Linked DNA regions of Hoeflea sp. 108. The protein of the gene in region 1 interacts with the protein of each later gene in a pairwise test. Links are inferred from orthologs where the notes say so. Each region holds a gene or a part of one and is shown in the gene's direction. Other genes may lie near its edges.

Region 1 (7,340 bases):
GCCCTGGAGGCAGCAATCGCCCAAAGCTCTTGGACTGCAGCTCCCGACGGAACTGCCGGTGTCATGGTAGACGGCGAGAGAATTGAGCTTTTGCTGTCTGAAGGGCGGGAGTTGGTCCCGCATACAGCTTCCCTCCAGGAAATGCGTGAGCACCATCGCTACGGCCGGCCAATCCCAGAATACGATAGCGTTCGGTCAGGTCGCCTACAGCTCTTGATCACTAATGCCGGTTACCTAGGCGTCAGACAGAAATGGGCTGACGGCAAGCGGCAGAGGATTGAGGACGTCTTTCAGAGTTTTCTCGGAGGCATTGAGGTTGCTGCTCAAGCTCGGAAGGCACACAGGCTCGAACGCGAAGAACGGGAGCGCCGGTGGGCAGAGGAACAGCGAAGACGCGAAGAGCGCGAGCGTCTTGCGACCATCGAAAGAGTGCGTGGGGCGATCCTCAAGCAACAGGCAGTTGCGCATGACGAAGCTCAGCGCCTGCGGACCTACATTGAGGCGGTGAAGCATCGGGTCGTGGCCGGCTCGCCGCACGAGGCTGAAGTCCGTGAATGGATCACTTGGGCTGAGCACTATGTGAAGACGCTCGATCCACTCGATGGCAGTCTACCTATCCTTGTCAGTCAAGAAGACGCTTTCCGATTGAGATGGGAGTATCGAGAACAATAGGCGAAAAGTGGCGGGATCGTGCCTGCCTATGAACCCGGCGTGTAAATAGCCGCTCGGTCTTCATGCCCCGCAAGGCATTGATAAATATATAATAATACGGATTCGGCAGCTTCGGAGGGCAGCGCTCTATCCAGCTGAGCTACGGGTGCTCGTCCACGGCGGGCCGCGAACCACGCCCGGCGCACCGGACGACGCAGTCCTCATAGCCGAAGCTGTGCTCCGCTTCAACGGGCAATCGGCAAGACGCCGCCTTCGCCTGCGGGCCTTATGAGCGGGCTTCGGCGAAGGAGACGAGGCGGCGGCGCTTTTCGTCCCAGAGGGCGAGATTGACGCAGGCGAGGCTCCTGCCGAAGGTGAGCTTGACCCGCTCGCTGGCAGCGCGGAGTTCTTGGCTGCCGTTGAAACACGCCTGCAGGCGATAGAACGGAACACGGCTGCAGAGGTGATGGATGTGGTGCAGGCCGATCGAGCCGGTGAGCCACTGCGCCGGCCGCGGCAGCACGTACCAGGAACTGCCGCCGAAGGCTGCGACATGCAAGTCCCAGGCGTCGTCCTTGTCCCACAGCGTCTCCTCGAACTGATGCTGGATGTAGAACAGCCAGCCGCCCGCCCATGCCCCCATGACCACCACCGGCAGCACGGCAAGCATGACCATCCAGCCCGAGAGATAGACAAGCGCACCGTAGAAGACGACCAGCGCCAGGTTGAGCCCACCAGCGCTGCGCCATGCATCGACGCGCGGTATGGCGTCATTGTAGGGAAGCCGGTGGACGAGGAGGAAATAGAGGGGAACTCCGAGGACGATCAGGACCACTGGATTGCGGTAGATGCGGTACATCAGCTGCTGGCGCGGGGTCATCGCCTCATATTCGGCGACCGTCCTGGTGTTGATGTCGCCGATGCCGCGCTTGTCGAGATTGCCCGAGGAGCCGTGGTGGGCGGCATGCGCCTTCTGCCACAGGGTGTATGGGGTAAATGTAAACACGCTGAGCAAGAGCCCGATCCAGCGGTTCGCCGGGCGCGAGCTGGTGAACGAGCCATGGCCGCAATCATGCTGGATGGCAAAGAGACGAACCAGGAAGGCTGCGCAGACCGGCGCCAGCAGCGCCACCGCGGCCCAGCGCCAGCCGCCAAGCAACGGGCCGGCATAGGCAGCCAGCCAGACCAGCGTTGCGCCCATCGCCAGGAAAGGAACGAGCGTGACGGCCAACTCGAATGCCGCACGGCGGTTGTCGGGGTCGCGGAAGCGATTGCAATGCGACACTAGCCTGCGAACCAGCGCCTTTTCGGCAGCATGATCGACAGCAGGAGTGATCCCATCTGGAGGAATCCGGCCATCCTCGGTGGACGGCATCAGCTGGGTCATCTGGGCTCCGGATTTTTCGGCGTTGATCGCAACTGGTGTCACGCAGATGTCATTAAGGCGCAGCTGATGCGATGACCAGTGGCTCCGATGTGGCAAATTAACTTCGCCGCACCTTTTCCAGTCGCGCGCCCGGCAATCACCGAGCTGGCTGGCGACCGCCGGCACCATTGTGTATCCAAAGACATGTTCACCCTCGCCCGCATCGAGAGCCTGTCGCAGGAGATCAAGAAGAGCCGCTTCCTGGCCGTTGCCGGGCCGGTGGCGAGCGAGGCCGAGGCAAAAGAGTTTATCGCCGCGCATTGCCAAGGGGATGCAAACCACAATTGCTGGGCCTGGAGGATCGGCCAAGGCTATCGCTTCAGCGACGACGGCGAGCCGAGCGGCACCGCCGGCAAACCGATGCTGCAGGCGCTGGACGGGCAGAACCTCGACAACGTGGCCGTGGTCGTGACCCGCTGGTTCGGCGGCATATTGCTGGGCAGCGGCGGCCTGGTGCGCGCCTATGGCGGCACCGCCGCCGCCTGCCTGCGCGCCGCCGAAAAACTGGAACTGGTGGCAACCGTCGAAGGCAGCGTCGCCTGCAGCTTTTCCGATCTGGCGCTGGTCAAGGCGCGGCTGGCCGCGTGGCCGGGCGTGACGATCGCACGCGAGGATTTTTCCGCCACCGGCGCCGATCTGGCCGTCAGCCTGCCAGAGGCGGATGCAGAGGCAGTCGCCCGCATGGTCACCGACCTGACCAGCGGCCGGACCACGGTCATCCTGCCGGACTGATTTCGGCACGCCACCCGCTTTTGTCCGGGCCAAACGGCACCGGGAACGCATATGGTGGCGGCAATTGCAGGCTCGTCGGCATCGGAAAGCCCGCAGCCAGTTCTTTTGGAAGGAGACATCACATGGAGATCAAGCGTTGCGGGTCGAGGCCTTCGGCCAAGCCGTCACCAGACTATTTCACTGGTGCCGTGCGCCAGGACCCGGTCATCGAGGCGCCGGCGCCCGCCCAGGTGCGGGCCGTCAACGTCACCTTCGAGCCGGGCGCACGCACGGCATGGCACACCCACCCGCTGGGCCAGACGCTTGTCGTGACCGCAGGCTGCGGCTGGGCCCAGGTGTGGGGCGGCAAGATCGAAGAGATCAGGCAGGGCGACGTCGTCTGGTTCTCGCCAGGAGAAAAGCACTGGCACGGCGCGACCGCGACCAACGCCATGACCCATCTGGCGATCCAGGAGGCCAAGGACGGCAAGGCCGTCGATTGGCTTGAGCACGTTTCGGACGATCAGTACAAGGCGCCTGAATAGGCGCCTTCCGGGACCTATTGGACCTCGGCCATCGGCACCGGAGCGCCATCCGGTGCGGCCATGGCGGCGGTGTCGACCGGCATCGGCATGGCCGGGCCGGGCGCAGGCGCCAGCGCAACAGGTGCGGCCTGCGCCGGCGCTGCCGCCACGCCGCCGCCCGATGCCTCCGGAAGGTAGCGAGCAATAAGGTCCTCGACATGGGCGTTGCGCTCGCGCGCCGTGTCGCCGCCCATCACCACCACGACAAGCTTGCGGCCATCGGCATAAAGCGAGGTGACGATGTTGAAGCCGGACGCCCTGATGTAGCCGGTCTTGATGCCGTCGACGCCGTTGACGCGGCCGAGCAGGTCGTTGTGGCCGCGGATACGCTTGCCACGGAAGCTGAAGTCAGTGGCCGAGAAATAATAATAATGCTGCGGGAAATGCTTGCGCAGCGCCATGCCGAGCACGGCCATGTCGCGAGCCGTGGTGCGCTGGCCATCGTCGGGCAGGCCCGACGCGTTGCGGAAGACGGTTGCCGTCATGCCGAGCTGGCGCGCCTTCGACGTCATCTGGCGGGCAAAGCCCTCCTCCGAGCCGCCGAGATATTCGCCGACGGCGACTGCCACGTCGTTGGCCGACTTGGTTGCGAGCGCGCGGATGGCGGCCTCGACATCAATCTGCTCGCCACGTCGGAAGCCAAGCTTCGACGGCGGCTGCGAGGCGGCATTGTCGGAAACGGGGATGAGGGTGGCCTTGGTGACCCGGCCCTGCTGCATCGCCTCGAACAGCAGGTAAAGTGTCATCATCTTGGTGAGCGAAGCCGGATAGCGCGGAGCGGTCGCATAGGCCTGGAACAGCGTGCGGCCATTGTTGGCGTCGACGACGATTGCCGCATATTTCTCGGGCGCAGCCTGGGGTGCGGCGACATTAAGGGTATCGCCGGCCGTGGCGCAGGCAGACACCAGCGACAGCACGGCAAGGAGCGCGACGACGCGCCTGAGTATCCCGAGTTGGGGAAGCCTGAATGGCAGCGAATGAGAAAGGGCCTGGGCCAACACCTGAAACCTTGAGTCCGTCACCTGTGACCGGGCCTTATCGCCCCTCGCCGAAGCAGCGCCGGTCGAAACTACAAAAGCCGCAGCGAACCGTCCATTTGCCGCGCGACCGAATACACATCTAATGCCTGCAGTGTTGAACATTGGTTACACCCCCGACTTGCACTGATCTGGGTGAATCAGCTTCTCTGCGGCCCGAACGCCCATTGGCAGTGCAAGGGATGAGGCCGACATGAACCAATACAGCTTGCTGGCCGAGGGCATTTCGGTGACGCTCGATCTTGCCGTCGGGCATGTCGCCGAACTGGCTATCGCGTCCGGCGGACGGACGCTCAGACCGCTGCATCGTGCCAAGTGGATCGGCTCGCCCGACCTGCCCGCCGCGATGCCGGCAGGCCAGCTCAGGCTGTCGGGCGATTTCCTCTGCGCGCCCTTTTCTCGATCGGATGTCGAGGAAGCGCCGCTGCATGGCTGGACCAGCAACAGCGCCTGGAAGCATGTCGGCGACGAGAAGCTGGCCGACGGCGCGCAGGCGACGTTCCGGCTTGAGCGCAAGGTCATGGGAGCCGTGGTCGAAAAGCGACTGACTTTGCGCGACGGCCACCCTTTCCTCTATCAGGAGCACAGTTTCATCGGCGGCAGCGGCGCGATTTCGGTAGCCCACCACCCGATGACGGAGATGCGTGCAGGCGGCAGGCTGGCGTTTTCGCCCAAACGGCTGGCGGCGACGCCAGAGACGTCGCCCGAGACCGACCCGGCGCGCGGCCACAGCGCACTCGCCTATCCGGCAGAGAGCCACGATCTCACCCGTTTTCCGGCGGCAGATGGCAGCGTGCTCGACCTGACTGAGTTCCGCACCGATAGTGCACATGAAGATTTCGTCACGCTGGTCGAGGCAGAACATGGCGGCATAGGCTGGTCGGCGGTGGCGCGAGAGGCCGAAGACGACGTCGTGCTGGTGCTGAAGAACCCCGCCGAACTGCCGGTGACGATGCTGTGGATCAGCAATGGCGGGCGCTTTTACGCGCCGTGGAACGGCCGGCGCGGCGTGCTCGGTGTCGAGGACGGGCGCGCAGCCATCGGCCATGCCACCTCGCTCGGCGACAACTGGCTGAAACGCCTGGGCGTGGAAACGGCCTTCGCGCTCGGCGGCACCGTCAGCTTCAGGCAGGTGGTTGGCGCGGTCACATCATTGAGGGGCACAGCGCCAAGTTCAGTCACCGCAGCCAGGGGTCGGCTCCAGCTCGGCTTCGACGGCGGCGCGTCGGACGAGGTCGGCTTCGACGACAGCTTCCTGCGCATCGGGCATGCGCCCTTGAACTGAGCTCTTCGCCGCCTCATTTTTGACGGAACTTGCGGCACGATGACAGCTGTAACCCTCGGGAAGGTCCATGTCAGAAATCGCCCATATCGCCGCCACCCTGTTCAAGCGCGCGCATCATGCCCAGCGTTTCGTCGTCGGCATCGCCGGGCCGCCCGGCTCGGGCAAGTCGACGCTTTCGGCGGCCCTTCACGACGTACTGCCCGACGGGGCTGCGGCTGTGGTGCCGATGGACGGCTTCCATTTCGACGACAGCGTGCTCGACAGGCGCGGCCTGAGGACGCGCAAGGGCGCACCCGAGACATTCGACTTTGCCGGCTTCGAAGTGCTGCTGCGCCGGCTGAAGGCGGCCGAACCCGATGTCGCCATCCCCGTATTCGACCGCAGCATCGAGCTGTCGCGTGCCGCGGCAGACGTGGTCAGCGCCGACGTGAAGTTCATCCTGGTCGAAGGCAACTACCTGCTGCTCGACGAGGATCCGTGGCAGAGGCTGGCGCCGCTGTTCGATTTCACCATCTTCGTCAATTCGCCGCGCGAGGAATTGGAGCGGCGGCTGGTGGAGCGCTGGCGCGAGCATGGCCGCTCCGACGCCGACGCGCGCAACTGGATCGACACCAACGACATGCCCAATATCGACCGCGTGCTTCACGCCAGGCGCAAAGCCGACCTGGAACTCTGAACGAGCAAGTCCAGGACAAAAAAGCCGGAGGCGCAACGCAGCTCCGGCTTTTTGGTATTCAGGAGACGCCGATCACGGCCGCGGCGGGACGTTCAGTCCCTTCTGCACGGCGGGACGGGCGAGGCCACGCTCGAGCCAGGCCGCGACATTCTTGAAATCGTCGAAGCCGACCAGATCGCGCGCCTCGTAAAAGCCGATGAGGTTGCGCACCCAGCCGAGCATCGAGATGTCGGCGATGGTGTAGTCGTCGTCCATGATCCACTTGCGGCCTTCGAGCCGCTTGTCGAGCACGCCGAGCAGGCGCTTGGACTCGTCGCGATAGCGCTCGAGCGGGCGCTTGTCTGATATCTCGCGGCCGGCGAATTTGTGGAAGAAGCCGAGCTGGCCGAACATCGGGCCGACCGACGCCATCTGGAAGAACACCCACTGCACCGTTTCGTAGTGGCGGGCGCGGTCGGCAGGGATCAGGCGGCCGGTCTTTTCAGCGAGATAGAGCAGGATGGCGCCCGACTCGAACAGTGCCAGCGGCTTGCCGCCGGGACCGTTGGGATCGATGATCGCCGGGATCTTGCCATTGGGGTTCAGCGCCAGGAATTCGGGCGTCCAGCTCTCGTTCTTGCCGATGTTGATGGCATGGGCCTCATAAGGCAGGTCGAGCTCTTCCAGCACGATCGACACCTTCACGCCATTGGGCGTCGGGAAGGAATAGAGCTGAATGCGGTCGGGGTGCTGGGCTGGCCAGCGCGCAGCAATCGGAAAGGGCGTAAGATCGCTCATCGACGGTTCCTCGGGATGGGCCGCGTGGAAACGCCGGCCAAGGGTGGGGGCACGCAAGATGTAGTGGCGGCGTGGCCGCGCATCAATATCCAGATGTCACGACAGGAAGGCGACGAGGCGACCGCTCAGGCCGCCTTGACCGCCACCACGGCATTGGTGCCGCCAAAGGCGAAACCATTGCTGATCGCGACGC
Region 2 (7,719 bases), 2.5 Mb from region 1 along the record:
CGCGCGTATCGTCGACCCCTCGCGCGGCATCGACGAGACTGGTACCGTCATCGTTGACGGCAAGAAGATCGTGGCAGCAGGTGCAGCCGCCCTCAACCAGGGCATCCCCGAGGGGGCTGAAATCGTCGATTGCACCGGCAAGGCAATCATTCCCGGCCTCATCGACGGCCGCGTCTTCATCGGCGAGCCCGGCGGTGAGCACCGCGAGACCATCGCATCGGCAAGCGTGGCCGCAGCCGCCGGCGGCGTGACCTCCATCGTGATGATGCCCGACACCGACCCGGTGATCGACAACGTCGCACTCGTCGAGTTCGTGCTGCGCACTGCCAAGGACACGGCGTCGATCAATGTCTTTCCGGCCGCTGCCATCACCAAGGGCCTCGACGGCCACGAGATGACCGAATTCGGCCTGTTGCGCGAAGCAGGCGCCGTCGCCTTCACCGACGGCCGCCACACCATCGCCAATTCGCTGATGATGCGCCGGGCGCTGACTTATGCTCGCGATTTCGGCGCGGTCATCGCGCATGAGACGCTGGACGCCGACCTCGCCTCCTCTGGCGTGATGAACGAAGGCCTCTATGCCAGCTGGCTCGGCCTGTCCGGCATCCCGCGCGAAGCCGAGACCATTCCGCTTGAGCGCGACCTTGCGCTCGCCCGCCTCACCCGCGGCAACTATCACGCAGCGAAAATCTCGACCGCGATGGCCGCAGGCGCCGTCACCCGCGCCAAGGCCGATGGCGCCAAGGTCACGGCAGGCGTTTCGATCAACAGCCTGTCACTCAACGAAAACGACGTCGGCGAGTACCGCACCTTCTTCCGCCTCACCCCGCCGCTGCGCGCCGAGGACGACCGCCTCGCCGTGATCGAGGCGCTGAAGGACGGCACCATCGACATCGTCGTGTCGTCGCACGATCCGCAGGACGTCGACACCAAGCGCCTGCCCTTCGCCGATGCCGCTGCGGGCGCGATCGGCCTGGAAACGCTGCTCGCAGTGGCGCTGCGCCTGCATCACAATGACGACGTGCCACTGGTCCGCATCATCGAAGCGCTGTCGACCGCGCCGGCAAAGCTGTTCGGCCTGCCCGGCGGTACGTTGAAGCCTGGTACTGCGGCCGATCTTGCACTTGTCGATCTCGACGAGCCGTGGGTCGTGCGCGAAACCGATATCCGCTCCCGCTCCAAGAATACCTGCTTCGAGGGCGCGCGCCTGCAGGGCAAGGTCTTGAAAACCTTGGTCGCCGGACGCACAGTGTTCTCGGCCTGACACGTTCGGGCCACGGGGGAGTAGACTTATCTTGATGCCGGATGACATTTTTCCGACGGCTGTGCACGTCCTGATTGCCGCTGCCGTCTTCGGCTACCTGCTGGGCTCGATCCCGTTCGGCTTGCTGCTGACCCGCGCCGCCGGCCTCGGCGATGTGCGCAAGATTGGCTCTGGCAACATCGGCGCAACCAACGTGCTGCGCACCGGCAACAAGAAGCTGGCGGCGGCAACGCTGCTGCTCGACGCGCTGAAGGGCACTGTCGCCGTGGTGATCGCCGCGCGCTGGAGCACCGATGCTTCCATTGCCGCAGGTTTCGGCGCCTTCATCGGCCACCTCTATCCGATCTGGCTCGGCTTCAAGGGCGGCAAGGGCGTGGCGACCTATATCGGCGTCCTGCTCGGCCTGTCCGGGCTCGGCGCCCTGGCATTCGCCGTCACCTGGCTGCTGATTGCCTTCGTCAGCCGCTATTCGTCGCTCGCCGCGCTTGCCGCAGCCATCGTTGTGCCCTTCACTCTTTATATGATGGACATGCCCAAAGCCGCCGGCCTTCTGGCTGCAATGAGCGTCCTGGTCTTCATCCGCCACCGCGCCAACATCTCCCGGCTGCTTTCAGGGACCGAGTCCCGCATAGGCGCCAAGGGATGAACAAGCCCGCCGCCGGCCCGCAACTCAGCGACCGGCAGCGGCTCAATTGGCTGCGCCTCATCCGGACCTCCAATGTCGGGCCGGCCAGCTTTCGCGACCTCGTCAATCGCTTCGGCTCTGCCGAAACGGCCATCGAGATGCTGCCCGAGGTGATGCTTGCCGGCGGCGCCAACCGGCTTGTCCGCATCCCTTCGATTGCCGAAGCTGAAACGGAACTCGAAGCGGCCCGCAGGCGCGGCGCGCGTTTCATAGCCATCGGCGAGCCCGACTACCCCGCCATCCTCAAGCGCATGGACCACCCGCCGCCGCTGCTTGCCGTGAAGGGCAACGCAGCCGTCTTCAAGCTGCCGCCGGTGGCAATCGTCGGCGCCCGCAACGCCTCGCTGGCCGGCATCAAGATGGCACGCACGCTTGCCGCCGAACTCGGCCGCAACGGCTATGCGGTGATCTCCGGCCTCGCCCGCGGCATCGACACGGCAGCCCATCATGGCAGCCTCGACACCGGAACCGTTGGCGTGCTCGCCGGCGGCCTGGACAAGCCCTATCCTTCCGAAAACATCCCGCTCTGCGAGGAGATCGCCGAACGCGGCGCCATCGTCTCGGAAATGCCCTTCGGCTGGGAGCCCCGCGCCCAGGATTTTCCGCGCCGCAACCGCATCGTTGCCGGCATGGCGCTTGGGCTCGTGGTGGTGGAGGCGGCAAATCGCTCGGGATCGCTGATCAGCGCCCGGCTGGCGGGGGAAATGGGTCGGCTGGTCTTTGCCGTGCCGGGCTCGCCTCTCGACCCGCGTGCCGCCGGCACCAACGGCCTGCTCAAGGACGGTGCGACACTGGTCACCGAAGCAGCCGACGTGCTGGAGGCGCTATCGCCGCTTGCCGGCAGCCAGCCCCTGCCTCCAGACAAGTTCGAGGAGCCGCCGGACTTTTCAGCCACGCCCCCACCTGTCGACAACGACCGTGCCCGCGTCGTCGAAGCACTAGGCCCTGTACCGGTCGAGATAGACGAACTGATCCGCCACACCGGGCTGCATCCGGCGCAGATATTCATGATTCTGCTGGAACTCGATCTCGCAGGGCGCCTCGAACGCCACTCAGGCGGACGTGTTTCGCTTGTTTCGCCCGACGAGCGGTAAGCTCTCGCCATCTCGATCAGATAGGCGAGCATGCCGCGGCGCTCGGCCTCGGCCATAAGTCGCAACTGAGCTAGCATCGTCTGGACATAGTCCAGCGTATCGGACCGCCTGCGGGCGGGCGCAGTCTGGTGCATGGCTGTGACTTTCCCTAGAAAGGGCCGCGTGCGATGGTCTGCTCCGCAGCGGCGTGTCGCAAGAGGCTCGGCTCCACCTGCGATAGTGGAAATACAACAAGACCACCAAAGATTGCATCGAAATCATGCACGCAACAACCGGTTGCAATACTGCCCGGCGCACCCGTTTTTGCCCCCTTCCCCTTGACCGAACGAAAAAGGGCGGCCATTTGACGTGCGAATTGAATGAAGTTCGCCACGCCACTGTCTTGCCTGGCGCCTACTGGATAATCAGCCACATATGGACGTCGTTGTCGTCGAGTCGCCTAACAAGGTGAAGAGCATCAACAAGTACCTGGGCAAGAACTACAAGGTTCTGGCCTCGTTTGGCCATGTTCGCGACCTGCCCGCCAAGGACGGATCGGTGAAGCCGGACGAAGACTTCGCCATGTCCTGGTCCGTCGATGGAGCATCCTCCAAGCGGCTGACCGACATCGCCAAGGCGGTCAAGGAAGCCGATGGCCTGATCCTCGCAACCGATCCGGATCGCGAAGGCGAAGCCATTGCCTGGCATGTGCTGGAAGTGCTCAAGCAGAAGCGCGTGCTCAAGGACAAGTCGATCAAGCGCGTCGCCTTCAACTCGATCACCAAGCAGGCGGTCCTGGAAGCGATCTCCAATCCACGCGAGGTCGACCCGCAGCTGGTCGATGCCTATCTGGCACGCCGCGCGCTCGACTATCTGGTCGGCTTCACCCTGTCACCGGTGCTGTGGCGCAAGCTGCCGGGCGCGCGCTCGGCCGGCCGCGTCCAGTCGGTGGCGTTGCGCTTCGTCTGCGACCGCGAGGCCGAGATCGAACGCTTCGTCCGCGAGGAATACTGGCAGATCGCAGCCACTCTCGGCACGCCGCGCGCCGAAAGCTTCGAGGCGAGACTGACCGTCTATGACGGCAAGAAGCTGCAGAAGCTCGACATCTCCAGCCAGGCGATGGCGGACGACATCAAGGCGATGCTCGATGGCGCAAGCTTCAAGACGCTGTCGGTCGAAGCCAAGCCGACCCGGCGCAATCCCGGCCCGCCCTTCACCACCTCGACCTTGCAGCAGGCTGCGTCGTCGCGCCTCGGGTTCTCCGCAAGCCGCACCATGCAGGTCGCCCAGCGCCTCTATGAAGGCATGGAGATCGGCGGCGAAACGGCCGGCCTGATCACCTATATGCGTACCGACGGCGTGCAGATGGCGCCCGAGGCCATCGAGGCCGCGCGTGATGCCATCGGCAAGGAGTTCGGCGCAAGATACCTGCCCGAGAAGCCGCGCCACTACACGACCAAGGCCAAGAACGCCCAGGAAGCGCACGAGGCGATCCGTCCGACCGACTTCACCCGCACGCCGGCCGAGATGCGCAAGTATCTCGATGCTGACCAGGCTCGCCTCTACGAGATGATCTGGAAGCGGGCGATCGCCAGCCAGATGCAACCGGCCGAGATCGAGCGCACCACGGTCGAGATCGAAGCAACCAACGGCGCAAGGACCGCCGGATTGCGCGCCGTCGGCTCGGTCACTCGTTTCGATGGCTTCATCGCCGCCTACACCGACCAGAAGGACGAGGATTCGGAGGACGAGGAAAGCCGTCGCCTGCCTGAGATCCGCGCCGACGAGACGCTGAAGCGCGAACAGGTCAACGCCACCCACCACACGACCGAACCGCCGCCCCGCTATTCGGAAGCCTCGTTCATCAAGAAGATGGAAGAGCTCGGCATCGGCCGCCCGTCCACCTATGTGGCGACGCTGAAGACCCTTGAAGACCGCGACTATGTGAAGATCGAGAACCGCAAGCTCGTGCCCCAGCCCAAGGGCCGGCTGGTCACGGCCTTCATGGAAAGCTTCTTCGAGCACTATGTCGAGTACGACTTCACCGCCTCGCTTGAAGAGAAGCTCGACGAGATTTCGGACGGCAAGCTCGCCTGGCGCGACGTGCTGCGCGACTTCTGGAAAGACTTCTCGGGCGCGGTCGACGAGATCAAGGAACTGCGCGTTACCGACGTGCTCGATGCGCTCAACGAGGAACTGGCGCCGCTGGTCTTCCCCGAGCGCGAGGACGGTTCCAATCCGCGCATATGCCCGAAATGCGGATCCGGCAACCTGTCGCTCAAGCTCGGCAAGTTCGGCGCCTTCGTCGGCTGTTCCAACTATCCGGAATGCGGCTTCACCCGCCAGCTCGACGGCCCCGGCGCCAATGGCGAGAATGGCGGGCTCGAAGACGGCACCAAGGTGCTGGGCACCGATCCCTACACCAATGAAGAGATCACCCTGCGCAGCGGCCGCTTTGGCCCCTACATCCAGCGCGGCGACGGCAAGGAGGCCAAGCGATCCAGCCTGCCTAAGGGTTGGACGCCGGCGACGATAGACCACGAAAAGGCGCTTGCCTTGCTGGCGCTGCCGCGTGACGTCGGCCAGCATCCCGAGTCGGGCAAGATGATCTCGGCCGGCCTCGGGCGCTACGGTCCGTTCGTGCTGCACGATGGCACCTACGCCAATCTCGAGAGCATCGAGGACGTCTTCTCCATCGGCCTCAACCGCGCCGTGACGGTGCTTGCCGAGAAGCAGTCGAAGGCCAAGGGCGGTCGCGGCGGCGGCACTCCGGCCGCGCTCAAGGACCTGGGCGAACATCCAGGCGGCGGCGGCAACATCACCGTGCGCGACGGCAAATACGGCCCCTATGTCAATTTCGGCAAGGTCAATGCTACCTTGCCGAAGGGCAAGGATCCCGCCACCGTGACCGTGGAAGATGCGCTTGCCCTGATCGCCGAAAAAGAGGCCAAGGGCGGCGGCGCCAAGAAGCCGGCCCGCAGTGCAGCCAAGAAACCGGCCGCCAAGAAGCCGGCCGCAAGCAAAGCCAAGAAGAAGGACTGACCGACCTTGGCGCGAAAGATATCCGGACGAAACGCCGGCACCAGACGCGCCGCAAGCGACGAGGTCAGGGGCAAGGACGTCTATCGCCCCTCGCGTGACGAGATCCTCCGCTACATCGCGGAGAATCCCGATCGCAGCGGCAAGCGCGACATCGCCAAGGCCTTCGCGTTGAAGAACGACGATCGCATCTGGCTGAAGCACCTGCTGCGCGAGCTGCAGGACGAAGGCCTGCTGGAAAAGAGCCGCAAGCGGCTGACCAGGGTCGGCGCCCTGCCCCATGTCGCTGTGCTCGACATTTTCGGACGCGACGAGGAAGGCACCTTCCTGGCGCGCGCCTCCGAGCAACCCGATGGCCCGATCGTCGCCGTCAAGATGTCGCGCAACGCAAGCGGCCCGACACCAGGCGTCGGCGACCGCGTCCTGGCAAAGACCTTCCCTATCGAGGACCATCTCGGCGACGAGAACGAGCCCGCCTACACGGCGCGGATCATGAAGGTGTTCGAAAAACGCAGCGACACCACGCTTGGCATTTTCCGCATCCTCAAGGACGGCACCTTCCGCATCGAGCCGGTCGAGCGCCGCCAGCCGGAACTGGTGGTCGACAAGGATTTCCAGAACGGCGCCAAGGAAGGCGACCTGGTCGAGGTGGTGCCCGAACGCGCCAGCCGCTACGGCCTGCCGCGTGCCAAGGTCGTCACGGTGCTGGGCTCGCTGACCAACGAGAAGGCGGTCTCGATGATCGCCATTCACGCCCACGACATTCCCCACATCTTCCCGTCGGAGGTCCTTGCCGAGGCAGAGGCGGTCAAGCCGGCGACGCTCGACGGCAAGCGCGAGGATTGGCGCGAGCTGCCGCTGGTCACCATCGACCCGGCCGACGCCAAGGACCACGACGACGCCGTTTATGCCGAGCCCGATACGGACGAGAAGAATGTCGGCGGCGTCATCGTCACCGTCGCCATTGCCGATGTCGCAGCCTATGTGCGCCCCGGCAGCGCACTGGACCACGAAGCGCTGAAGCGCGGCAACTCGGTCTATTTCCCCGACCGCGTCGTGCCGATGCTGCCCGAGCGCATCTCCAACGATTTGTGCTCGCTGCGCGAGGGCGTCGACCGTCCGGCGCTCGCCGTGCGCATGACGTTTTCGGCGGAAGGCCGCAAGGTCAGGCACTCGTTCCATCGCGTCATGATGCGTTCGGCCGCGCGGCTCTCCTACCCGCAGGCCCAGGCAGCCATAGACGGCATGCCGGACGACAAAACGACGCCGATCCTGGAGACGATCCTCAAGCCGCTGTGGGCCGCCTATGACGTGCTCAAGCGCGGCCGCGACAGCCGCCAGCCGCTGGAGCTCGACTTGCCCGAGCGCAAGATCCTGCTCAAGCCCGACGGCACGGTCGACACCGTCATCGTTCCCGATCGGCTCGACGCCCACAAGCTGATCGAAGAATTCATGATCCAGGCCAACGTCGCGGCCGCCGAGACGCTGGAAAACAAGAAGCAGAAGCTGGTCTACCGCATCCATGACGGCCCCTCGCTCGCCAAGCAGGAATCGCTGCGCGAATTCCTGCAGACGATCGGCCTGTCACTGGCGCGTGGCGCCCAGATGCGGCCCAGCCAGTTCAACGGCATCCTCGAGCGCGTTCGCGGCGAAGACAA

Evidence for each region.
Region 2: the proteins of B015_RS0100880 (region 1) and topA interact in binary tests that used the Escherichia coli proteins (3 or more experiments, as listed by UniProt). The link is inferred for Hoeflea sp. 108 from one-to-one orthologs.

The regions. Positions count from the first base shown.
Region 1 is NZ_KB890024.1:186,709-194,048, reverse strand. Bases 1,247-4,015 are described here. They hold B015_RS0100880 (YigZ family protein), read left to right. Parts: upstream 1,247-2,221; coding sequence 2,222-2,809; downstream 2,810-4,015. Other genes in these bases: B015_RS0100870 (D-alanyl-D-alanine carboxypeptidase family protein), read right to left, coding at 3,348-4,015; B015_RS0100875 (cupin domain-containing protein), read left to right, coding at 2,932-3,333; B015_RS0100885 (fatty acid desaturase), read right to left, coding at 1,247-2,038. Outside these bases: B015_RS0100890 (hypothetical protein), read left to right, coding at 1-672; more of B015_RS0100885, read right to left, coding at 938-1,246; more of B015_RS0100870, read right to left, coding at 4,016-4,370; B015_RS0100865 (hypothetical protein), read left to right, coding at 4,603-5,694; B015_RS0100860 (nucleoside triphosphate hydrolase), read left to right, coding at 5,762-6,370; B015_RS0100855 (glutathione S-transferase N-terminal domain-containing protein), read right to left, coding at 6,443-7,147; B015_RS0100850 (beta-ketoacyl-[acyl-carrier-protein] synthase family protein), read right to left, coding at 7,273-7,340.
Region 2 is NZ_KB890024.1:2,645,539-2,653,257, forward strand. What follows is about bases 3,117-6,264. They hold topA (type I DNA topoisomerase), read left to right. Parts: upstream 3,117-3,457; coding sequence 3,458-6,064; downstream 6,065-6,264. Other genes in these bases: B015_RS33250 (hypothetical protein), read right to left, coding at 3,192-3,416; rnr (ribonuclease R), read left to right, coding at 6,071-6,264. In the rest of the region: B015_RS0113010 (dihydroorotase), read left to right, coding at 1-1,264; glycerol-3-phosphate 1-O-acyltransferase PlsY, read left to right, coding at 1,299-1,910; DNA-processing protein DprA, read left to right, coding at 1,907-3,043; more of rnr, read left to right, coding at 6,265-7,719. UniProt on the Escherichia coli protein: Releases the supercoiling and torsional tension of DNA, which is introduced during the DNA replication and transcription, by transiently cleaving and rejoining one strand of the DNA duplex.